One region of the Pseudomonas sp. GW823-FHT06B06 genome, then DNA from elsewhere that is predicted to be linked to it. Evidence: riboswitches for the same ligand, from Rfam matches in the RefSeq annotation. Region 1 holds a riboswitch; the other holds the start of a gene.
What was found. Region 1 has a riboswitch for cobalamin ahead of AC1Q8Q_RS17755 (ABC transporter substrate-binding protein). Riboswitches for the same ligand answer to the same signal wherever they lie in the genome.
Positions count from the first base shown of each region.

Region 2: it holds a riboswitch for cobalamin, as region 1 does, so the genes downstream of both, AC1Q8Q_RS04375 (CbtB domain-containing protein) here and AC1Q8Q_RS17755 (ABC transporter substrate-binding protein) in region 1, are expected to answer to the same signal.

Region 1 is NZ_JBXAHO010000018.1:19,525-24,549, forward strand. Features, by position in the region: gene AC1Q8Q_RS17750 (FecCD family ABC transporter permease) at 1-257, opposite strand, end outside; gene AC1Q8Q_RS17755 (ABC transporter substrate-binding protein) at 254-1,267, opposite strand; cobalamin riboswitch at 1,414-1,608, opposite strand; gene AC1Q8Q_RS17760 (acetyltransferase domain-containing protein) at 1,642-2,808, opposite strand; gene AC1Q8Q_RS17765 (DUF6632 domain-containing protein) at 3,000-3,368, opposite strand; partial or broken gene AC1Q8Q_RS17770 (agmatine deiminase family protein) at 3,581-3,838, shown strand; gene AC1Q8Q_RS17775 (transporter) at 3,863-4,789, opposite strand; gene AC1Q8Q_RS17780 (Csu type fimbrial protein) at 5,012-5,025, opposite strand, start outside.
Region 2 is NZ_JBXAHO010000003.1:301,771-306,795, forward strand. Features, by position in the region: gene cobN (cobaltochelatase subunit CobN) at 1-2,027, opposite strand, end outside; gene cobW (cobalamin biosynthesis protein CobW) at 2,031-3,092, opposite strand; cobalamin riboswitch at 3,192-3,403, opposite strand; cobalamin riboswitch at 3,596-3,820, shown strand; gene AC1Q8Q_RS04375 (CbtB domain-containing protein) at 3,943-4,137, shown strand; gene AC1Q8Q_RS04380 (CbtA family protein) at 4,149-4,853, shown strand; gene AC1Q8Q_RS04385 (cobalamin biosynthesis protein) at 4,850-5,025, shown strand, end outside.

The sequences.
Region 1 (5,025 bases):
AGCGATTGCAGGATCACCCCGCAGGTCGCCAGGCCCGCCCCGCAAGCCGCCGCCACCAACGCGCGAGTCAGGCGGTAGTTCCAGACAATGCCCTCATCGATAGGATCGAGGGCATACCCGGCCATCCACAGTTTGTTGGCCAACACCTGGAACACCACGCCGGGTTCGATGCGGGTTTCACCGATGGCCACGCCGGCGATCACGGCCACGAGCAGCATCACCAGTGCAAGCAGAGTGCGAATCAGCGTCGCGGTCATTTTGGCAGGTCGTAGCGGTTGATGGCCGTTGCCAGCGATTCGAGACCGTCGAACATTCTCAAGCTGGCCTGCATGGCCATGGCGTCGAGGATAATGATGCGGTTGTTTTTCACCGCGTCCATGTTGCGGGTCACGGGATCGCTGCGCAGGAATTGCAGTTTCCGTTGATAGTCGTCAGCCGGGAAACGCCGGCGATCCATGCGGGCGATGACCAGGAATGTCGGGTTGGCCTTGGCGATGGTTTCCCAGCCAACGGTTGGCCACTCTTCGTCGGACTGCACCACATTGCGCACGCCCAAGGTGCCCAGCATGAAGTCGGGGATGCCCTTGTGCCCGGCGACATAGGGATCGATGTCCAGGCTGGCACTGGAAAACCAGACCAGCGCGCTGGTGTGCGTGAGGTCTTTGCCTTGCACCGCGGCAATGGACTTGGCCAGGCTGGCCTGCAGTTGCGCGTTCAGTTGCTGCCCGCGCGCCTGGACATCAAAAATCTCGGCCAGTTGGGTAATGCTTCTGTAGAGACTGTCAATGCGAAACGGCTGCAGGCGGGTGCCGTCGGCCCCCACCAGGTTGTCCTTGGATTCGCAGTCCGAGGGCATGAGATAGGTTGGAATCTGCAGTTCGTGAAACTGCTCGCGGGTAGCGACTGCGCCTTGCGGGCCGACCATCCACTCAAGTTCGACAGCGACCAGTTCCGGGCGCTTGCCGATGACCGACTCGAAACTCGGCTCGTTATCGGCCAGGCGTTCGATCCTGTCGTTTTGCCCCTTGTATTTGCCCAGCACATCATTGAACCACAGCGAAGTGCCGACCAGTTTGTCACCGAGTCCCAGGGCGAAGAGCATTTCGGTGCCGGCCTGGCCGATAGTCACCGCCCGGACAGGGGCGTGCGTGAACGTCAGTGTGCTGCCGCAGTTCTCGATCGTCAGCGGGTAATGAGTAGGGGAGGCACAGGCGAGGGCAGAAAGTCCCAGGCCGGTGACGAGGGTGAAAAAGCGCGGCAACAGCATGATGCAATCTCCATTTGAACCGTACACGCAGCCAGGGTGCAAGGTCTGGAAAACACATCATCGAGCGCTGCCGAAAACAGCAGTGCAAGGCCCATCACCTGAGTGACGCCCGCGCAGATGTCCTTCCCGGACACCCCGCCGGTTAGTGATTTGTTGCTTGGCCGGCAGGTCTCCTGACTGATGCGTCATGGCGTGCTCCAGCCTTCCCGGGAATCGATCCCAGTGGCAGTTCAGGAGCAGGCTCGGCACCTACAGTTGCGGGGGCAGTTCCGTTTGATGCGTTGGCAGCATCACGGATTCCCTATTAATCCCGTTTGGGAACCGGCGGCGGCATGGTAGTCGATCATGCCGCCCGAGGCGAACCCATCGCCTGATCAGAAGTATTTGAGCCAGGCGATATCGCGACGACGCGCCTTCAATGCGGCGAACCAGCGCACCGGTGGATACAGCGTTGCCGCCAGGAGCACGGCGATCAGCCATACGGCACCTATGCCGTCGAAGCCGAAGTAGTCGCCCTGGTTCAGGCCGAAAAATGCCGCGCTGAGCAGATAAAGCATTTTCAGCACATACAGATGGAGCAGGTAGAAAAACATCGGTGCCGCGCCAAATACCGCCAGGATGCTGATCCATTGGCGCTGCCGGGCCCGCTCGAAGCCAAGCAGCAGTAAAAGCCCCACGCCCAGTGTCAGGCACAGGAACAGCAGGGAAGGGGGGTACTTGGTGATGTTGAAGAAACTCATGAGGGTTTCTGTCGTGCTTTCATGAACCACCCACTGCGCTTCGCCATAACCGTTGACCAGGCGCAGGGCGATGAAACCGATCAATGCACAGGCACCTGTCAGCAACAGATAACGCTGACGCATTGCGAACGAGGTAGAGCGTGCGAACCACGGACCGATGCAGTAACCCAGGGCGATGACGCCGATCCACGGCAGCACGGGGTAGGAGGTGCGCAGGCGCAAGTGGTCGGAGAATTCGATCCAGCCGCGATCATGCAAAATCGCCCAAGGCAGGTGCAGCGCCGATCCGGGCGGGAAGTGCAGGGGATCGAGCAGGTTGTGCAAACCGACTATGGCCAGGCCCAGGACACACAATATTGGCCGAGGTAGCCAGGCCAATACAGAGAGGGCAATCATGCTGACACCAATCGCCCAGATCACCTGCAGGTAGATCACAGCAGGCGGGAACTGAAAGGTCCAGGCGAAATTCACCAGGGTGAATTCCAGCACAACCAGGAACAGGCCACGCTTGAACAGGAACATCGACGGCGTGCCCTGGTGCTTTTCACCGTACAGGAATGCCGACAGTCCAGTGAGCAGAACGAACACCGGCGCACACAAATGTGCGAGGGTGCGGCTGAAAAACAACGTTGGCTCCGTGCTGTCGACAAGCATCGGGTCGGTGACCTGGCGGTGCAGGAAGAACGTCTCGCGCACATGATCCAGCAGCATCAGAAGGATCACCAAGCCTCTGAGGGCATCTATGGATATCAGGCGTTGGTTCAGGCTGGTGGTGGGCGGGGTTTGAACAAGGTTTGTCATTGAAAGTCGCAGGCAGGGGGTGGGTCATGCTGTCGGTTAAGAACCGATAATCGTTATGTTGTTATAACGTAACATAAATAATTGATTGTGTGGGCGAAATGCTATTTAACTTTGCAGGAGCCGGCTTGCTGGCGATGACTTCGTTGAGATCAGCGCCGGGCTCGAGGGCCAATCGGGAGACTAGCGGTCAATTACGAGCGGGGCGTCAAGACGGCCAAGGCAACCGCCACGATGAAGAGCGCCGGCACGTCACCTGCCAAGTGCCCCATTTGCCCTGGCTGGGTAACCGCCTGGACGGCCATGATGCCTCCATGTACAGCGCTAGACCACACGGTGAACCAGATGAGGCTCAGATTGGCTAATGGATCACGTGCGGCCAGGATCAAGAAGACGCCAAGTGTGGCGTAGATGCCAACGATCATCATCGGGTAGTCCGAGTGACCGACGTGCCAAGCCCAGCCGGACGGCCAGAACAACATAAGTGGGTAGAGAGCAAGGCACGCGAGGCCAGCCAAAACTAGAGCGACGCGTAAAAAACTGAGGCGATCGACTACGGTCATGGCGGACTCCTCTTCGGGGCTGGCTCTAAATAATAGGCTGAGGCTGCGGCCAGCACTTGGGCATATTGATAAGTACCTCTAATCAATTCTCTGCAAAATACATCGTTTGTTTACCTGTTTTTGCAGACGTAGCATGCATGCCGAAGCAGAATTGAGAGATACATACATGTCGACACGCCGCGAGTTCATCAAGCAGGTATCGGTAGTTGCCAGTCTCTCCATCGACGAATCCACGACAGAACAAATTCAGCAAAAAGAATCCAGACTTCGCCGCCGGCTACATCAATTACTTCGTGATCAATGGTGCGGTCATTGCGCCCCAGTTCGGTGATAAGGAAGCAGATACGAAAGCCTTTGACCTGTTGTCTGAACTTTACCCGGACCGCGAGGTGGTGCAGCTCAACATCGACGCAATCGCCGCAGGTGGTGGCGGCATCCACTGTGTGACCAGTCACCAGCCTTCGGTTTAGTCTGGATTATGTAAATCCTGAGATTCAAAGCCCTCCACCGAAGCGATACTGCCAGACGATGCCAACGGCATCGTATTCACTGCCGGTACGGGTATGCGCACCTTCACTCGCAAACAGCTTTAGCGAATTATTTCGGTTCAACGGCAGCGAGAGGGTACCCCCATAGCGTGTATTTTCCTGAAAGTCGTGGTTACCGATCCCATCGACTGAGGTACTCCCGCCAGCGAAGTAGGTCCCATCCAGCGAGGCCCAGACACCGTTACTAAAGGCATAGATAAGATGCACCTGTGCCTGGTAAATCGGGTTCTGGGAAAAAGTACGGTCACCAAGGTACTGGTTATTGTCGGTGTAAAAGGTTCCCGCAGCGGATAATTCCAGGGTCACGGGGCCCAGGCGCTTGGAAACCCCAAGTTCGGGTTTGAATGACCAGCGGTTGTTGCCGAGATTGACCAGCCTGCTGGAGTCGTATTGGCCAAGTGGCGCCGTAATTGCCAGGCTGGCGCCGATAATCACATCTTGTTGATAGCTGGGGAACTCAGCCAGGGACATCGCCGGGGCGCCCCACAAGTTGACCGAGAAGCGCAATCTTGGATCAATCAGCCCAGTGACATTTCGCTCCCTGGGTTCACCGGCAAACAGGGCCGAGCCCGTCAATCTGGCTTCAGGCACGACGATGTCGAACTTCCCGGAGCGGCCCCAGACGTCCAGGGACCTGGCGAAGGCAAATACGACCGTCTTGATGTGGAGTTTGGCATTCTGCAAGGGGACGGAGGGGTTGGCGGTCACGTTGCCATGGAGATCGCTGTAGCCCAGGAGCAGGAAATTGATACCGACCGGCGTATTGGCGTAGGACCTGGGTTCAAGATCCTCTGCGACGGCAGTGGTGGCTACCATGATGAGCGATGCGGATGCGACCCGAGCCAGCCTGGCGATGCAGAGTTTGTGTTTCATCCACATTCGCTCGCTTCCTGTCAGGATTTTCAGGGTTCTATGTATTGTTGTAGCACTTCCCTGCAGGAGCGAGCATGCGCGCGAAAAACCCGAGGCCGCCACGGGGTATCAAGCCCCCCCGCGTTATCGTTGAAGACCATCGCGAGCATGCTGAACTGGTCAAGTAATCATGCTCGCTCCTACAGAAAAACGGGGTGAAATCCACGAAATCCGGGACCCACATCAAAACCCCACAT
Region 2 (5,025 bases), on a different contig from region 1:
ATCGCCGCATCGGCATCGCTATCGAGCTGATCGTCCAGTTGCAGCTCGCGGTCGATGTGGGTGTCCCGGACCAATTGCAGGATGTCGCGCTGCAGTTCCCGCGCTCGCCGTGGATCGAGCAATTGCGCTTCGTAGTATTCGTCGGCCAGCAACTCGAGATTACGCAGCGGGCCGTAGGTCTCGGCGCGGGTCAGTGGCGGCATCAGGTGGTCGATGATCACCGCTTGCGTGCGGCGCTTGGCCTGGGCGCCTTCACCCGGGTCGTTGACGATGAACGGATAGATGTTCGGCAACGGCCCGAGCAGCGCATCCGGCCAGCAGTGCTCCGACAACCCTACGCCCTTGCCCGGCAGCCATTCCAGGTTGCCGTGCTTGCCCACATGGATCACGCCGTGGGCGCCGTAGGTATTGCGCAACCAGAAATAGAACGCCAGGTAGCCATGGGGCGGCACCAGGTCCGGGTCGTGATACACCGCACTTGGATCGACCTGGTAACCCCGCGCCGGTTGGATGCCAACGAAGGTCAGGCCAAAGCGCAACCCGGCGATCATCATCCGCCCGCCACGACACATCGGATCACTGTCGGGCTCGCCCCAGCGCTCCAGCACGGCCTGGCGATTGACTTGCGGCAACGCGTTGAACATCAGCAGGTAATCGTCCATGGCCAGGCTTTGCTGGCACGGGCGTTGATCGAGGGTTTCGAGGTCGTTGCTGACACCGCCCAACAATTGCTGGATCAACGCGGTGCCGCTGGCAGGCAGATCGGCTGGCAGCGGATAGCCTTCTTTATGCAGCGCACGCAGGATATTCAAAGCCGCAGCCGGTGTATCGAGCCCGACGCCGTTGCCTATCCGACCATCACGGGTCGGGTAATTTGCCAGAATCAGCGCTATGCGTTTTTCGCCATTGGGCAACCGCGCCAGATCGATCCAGCGCCGCGCCAGTTGCGCGACAAAGTCCATGCGTTCTGGCTGAGCGCGATAGCAGACCACGTCGGACTGACTGCGCTCGCTGCGCCAGGCCAGGTCCTTGAAGCTGATCGGCCGACTGATGATGCGCCCGTCCATTTCCGGCAGCGCAATGTGCATCGCCAGATCGCGGGGGCCGAGGCCTTGTTCGCTGGCTCGCCAACCCGGTTCATTGTCTTGGGCGCAAATGGCCTGGATCACCGGGATATTGCGGCGAAATGGCCGCAAGTGCGGTGCCTCCGGACTGGATTGGGCGAAACCGGTGGTATTGAGAATCACCCCCGCCTCGACTTCATCCAGCCAGTCCTCGACCACGGCAAGGCAGCCAGGCTCTTTCAGGCTGGCCAGCGCAATTGGCAACGGATTAAGCCCCGCCGCCTGCAAGCGCTGACAGAAAACATCAATGAAAGCGGTATTCGCGGCTTGCAAATGCGAGCGATAGAACAGCACCGCCGCCAGTGGCTGACCGCTCTGCCACTGGGCCCGCCAGTCGTTCAGCGCCGCAGGGCTTTTTTGTGGGTGGTAAATCGCCGTACGCGGCAAGGTGTGCGGCTCGGCCCAGACGTAGTCGCGATCGAGCCAACGATTGGCCAGGCAACGGAAAAAGTCGAGGGCATTGCCCATGCCACCCTGACGCAGGAATTGCCACAGCCGGTCGCGATCTCCGGCACCCACGGTACTCAGATCACTGAGCTCCGGGTCCGGTCGATCATCGCCCGGCACCAGGATCAGCTGTACACCCCGCTGCGACAACTCCACCAACCGCTCGACGCCATAGCGCCAATAGGCAATGCCGCCGTGCAGCGAAATCAGGATGACCTTGGCGTGGCGCAGGACTTCGTCGACATACAGATCAACTGATGCATGGTTCTGCACCTGCATCGGGTTGGCCAGGCGCACGCTTGGGTAGTCGTCGGGCAACTGCTGCGCCGCTTCGGCAAGCAACGCCAGGCTGGAGTCGCCGCTGCACAGGATAACCAGCTCGGCGGGGGTTTGCCCTAGGTCGGCAATGTTGTCATCCGACACGAATCCGCCGGGCTGGGTCCTGAGCAGGTGCATGGGTTACACGCTGAGCGCGGCGCGCAATTGCGCTTCGAGCGTTGTGGCGTCCAGCGCCTGGCCAATCAACACCAGACGGGTGGTGCGTGCTTCTTCAGCGCTCCACTGGCGGTCGAAATGCTTGTCGAATCGGGTGCCCACGCCCTGGATCAGCAGGCGCATCGGTTTGTTCGGGACCGCGGCGAAACCTTTGACGCGCAGGATGCCGTGCTGCACCACCAGTTGGGTCAGCGCATCCATCAGCAGGCTTTCGTCGGATGCCGGCAGTTCGATGGAGATCGAATCGAAGGCATCGTGGTCGTGATCGTCTTCGCCTTCATGGTGGTGATCGTGATGGCTGTGACGGCTGTCGATGTGTTCTTCGGACCCGGCACCGAGGCCGATCAGCACGTCCAGCGGCAGGCGCCCGCTACTGGCTTCGATGACTTTCACCGCTGGCGGCAGTTCCTCGGCGACTTCCAGGCGTACGCGTGCCAGGTCTTCAGGGCTGATCAGGTCGGCCTTGTTGAGGATCACCAGGTCGGCGCTGGCCAACTGGTCGGCGAACAGCTCGTGCAAAGGCGATTCGTGATCCAGGTTCGGGTCGAGTTTGCGCATGGCGTCGACTTGATCCGGGAACGCGGCGAACGTGCCAGCCGCGACGGCCGGGCTATCGACCACGGTGATCACCGCGTCTACGGTGCAGGCACTGCGAATTTCCGGCCACTGGAAGGCCTGGACCAAAGGTTTTGGCAGGGCCAGGCCGGACGTTTCGATCAGGATGTGGTCTAGGTCGCCACGACGGGCCACCAGTTCGCGCATCACCGGGAAGAACTCTTCCTGTACGGTGCAGCACAGGCAGCCGTTGGCCAGTTCGTAGACACGGCCGTTGGCCTCTTCTTCGGTGCAACCGATAGAGCACTGCTTGAGGATTTCGCCGTCAATGCCCAGCTCGCCGAACTCGTTGACGATCACCGCGATGCGGCGGCCTTGGGCGTTGTCGAGCATGTGCCGCAGCAAGGTGGTTTTGCCCGAGCCGAGGAAGCCGGTGACGATGGTGACGGGGAGTTTGGCCAGTGTTTTCATCGGATGCCCTTTGGCAAGGTGGCGGGCATACGGGACGAGAACCGGCAACGCACACGCGCGCAGGAAGCGTTCGCCACCGGATCACCCCGCCCGGTTGTAGTGAGAATCTGTATCGAGGCAGGTCTCCTGGCTGACGGCTGGCCAGTCGTTGGACTGGCGGTTGCTGCGCCTTCCCGCGCGCGCCATGGCTGGCGCATGCAGTGGCATGGCAGAAACTGAACCGTTCACAGTTGCGGGGGCAGCCGCGGCATTGACCGCGTTCCCTTCTTAGCTTCGACAAACGCCGAAGAACCTCGAAAGCGCAAGGCTACGCATGGTATCGGGGCGGGTCAATGTTCACATGATTCCTGCGGTGCGCCCTTCGCGAGCAAGCCCGCTCCCACACTTGAGGGTCTGCCCTGAAGGAACTCGGTCAAATGTGGGAGCGGGCTTGCTCGAAGGGAACAACTCGATGTTCAAGTGAGAACCCTTGCCAATTGACGCCCGCCCCCCGCCCATGCTCTCCTACGCATCTTGTTACGGGTGCCCTTCACAGGGTGAAACGGGAAACCGGTGAATCATGTGCTTTACTTCAGGCCATGTCAGTCCGGTGCTGCCCCCGCAACGGTAAGCGAGTGAAGCGTCAGATCCACTGTGCCAATGCGGCATGGGAAGGTGACGCTGGAAGGTTCAGGCTAACGCCTGCGCCCCTCGTGAGCCCGGAGACCGGCCCGCAACACAAAGTGACCATCACCATCACTTCAATCAACAAACCCGCGGTGGGCGGGCGCTGTTCGGACTTCTGCGCGCTCGGTCGTGCGGAGTTCTGCTTGCGCTCTTATTCCCCGCTGACCGAACAGAGGGAAGCGCCATGTCGATTATCAGCAGCACCGGCCACAGCAATGCCGCCAGCAGCACCACTACCCTGTCCCAACGCCTGACCGCGGCGATTTTTGCGTCAATCCTCGGCGCCAGCCTGGTGTATTTCGCCGGTTTCTCGCACATCGAAGCAGTGCACAACGCCGCACACGATACGCGCCACAGTTCCGCGTTCCCGTGCCATTGAGACCTGTCGACATGATCAAGCGTATTGCGCAAACCGCAGGTTTCACCGGGTTGCTGGCCGCCCTGCTGCTGACCCTGCTGCAAAGCTTGTGGGTTTCACCGCTGATTTTGCAGGCCGAAACCTACGAACAATCAGGACCAGCAGCGGTTGAAGTTCATGAACACGCCGCTGGTGTAGCCGCACATACCCACGATGCCGAAGCCTGGGAACCGGAAGACGGCTGGCAGCGCGTGCTGTCGACCACTGGCGGTAACCTGGTAGTGGCGGTTGGTTTCGCCCTGATGCTCGCTGGTCTCTACACCCTGCGCGCGCCGACCAAAACCTCCCAGGGCCTGCTCTGGGGCTTGGCTGGCTACGCGACATTTGTGCTGGCGCCGACGCTTGGCCTGCCACCTGAGTTGCCGGGCACCGCGGCTGCCGATCTGGCGCAACGCCAACTCTGGTGGATCGGCACCGCCGCCTCCACCGCTGTCGGTATCGCCCTGATCGTGTTCAGCCGTCACTGGCTGATGAAAGTCCTTGGCGTGGCGATCCTTGCGGTGCCTCATGTGATTGGCGCTCCGCAACCGCAAGTGCACTCGATGCTCGCTCCAGAGGCACTGGAAACTCAGTTCAAGATCGCTTCGCAGCTGACCAACATGGCGTTCTGGCTGGCCCTGGGCCTGATCAGTGCCTGGTTGTTCCGCCGCAAAAGCGATGGTCAATACCCCGCATGACAGGCCTCAGCGCAGCGCCGACCCTGGTGGTCGGCCTGGGCTGCCAGCGTGGCTGCCCCGTCAGCACGTTGCGGGCACTGCTTGACCAGGCACTGCAGGCGCACCAGATCGAACTGCATCGGATCAAGGCCCTGGCCAGCATCGACTTGAAGCGCGACGAACCGGCGCTGAA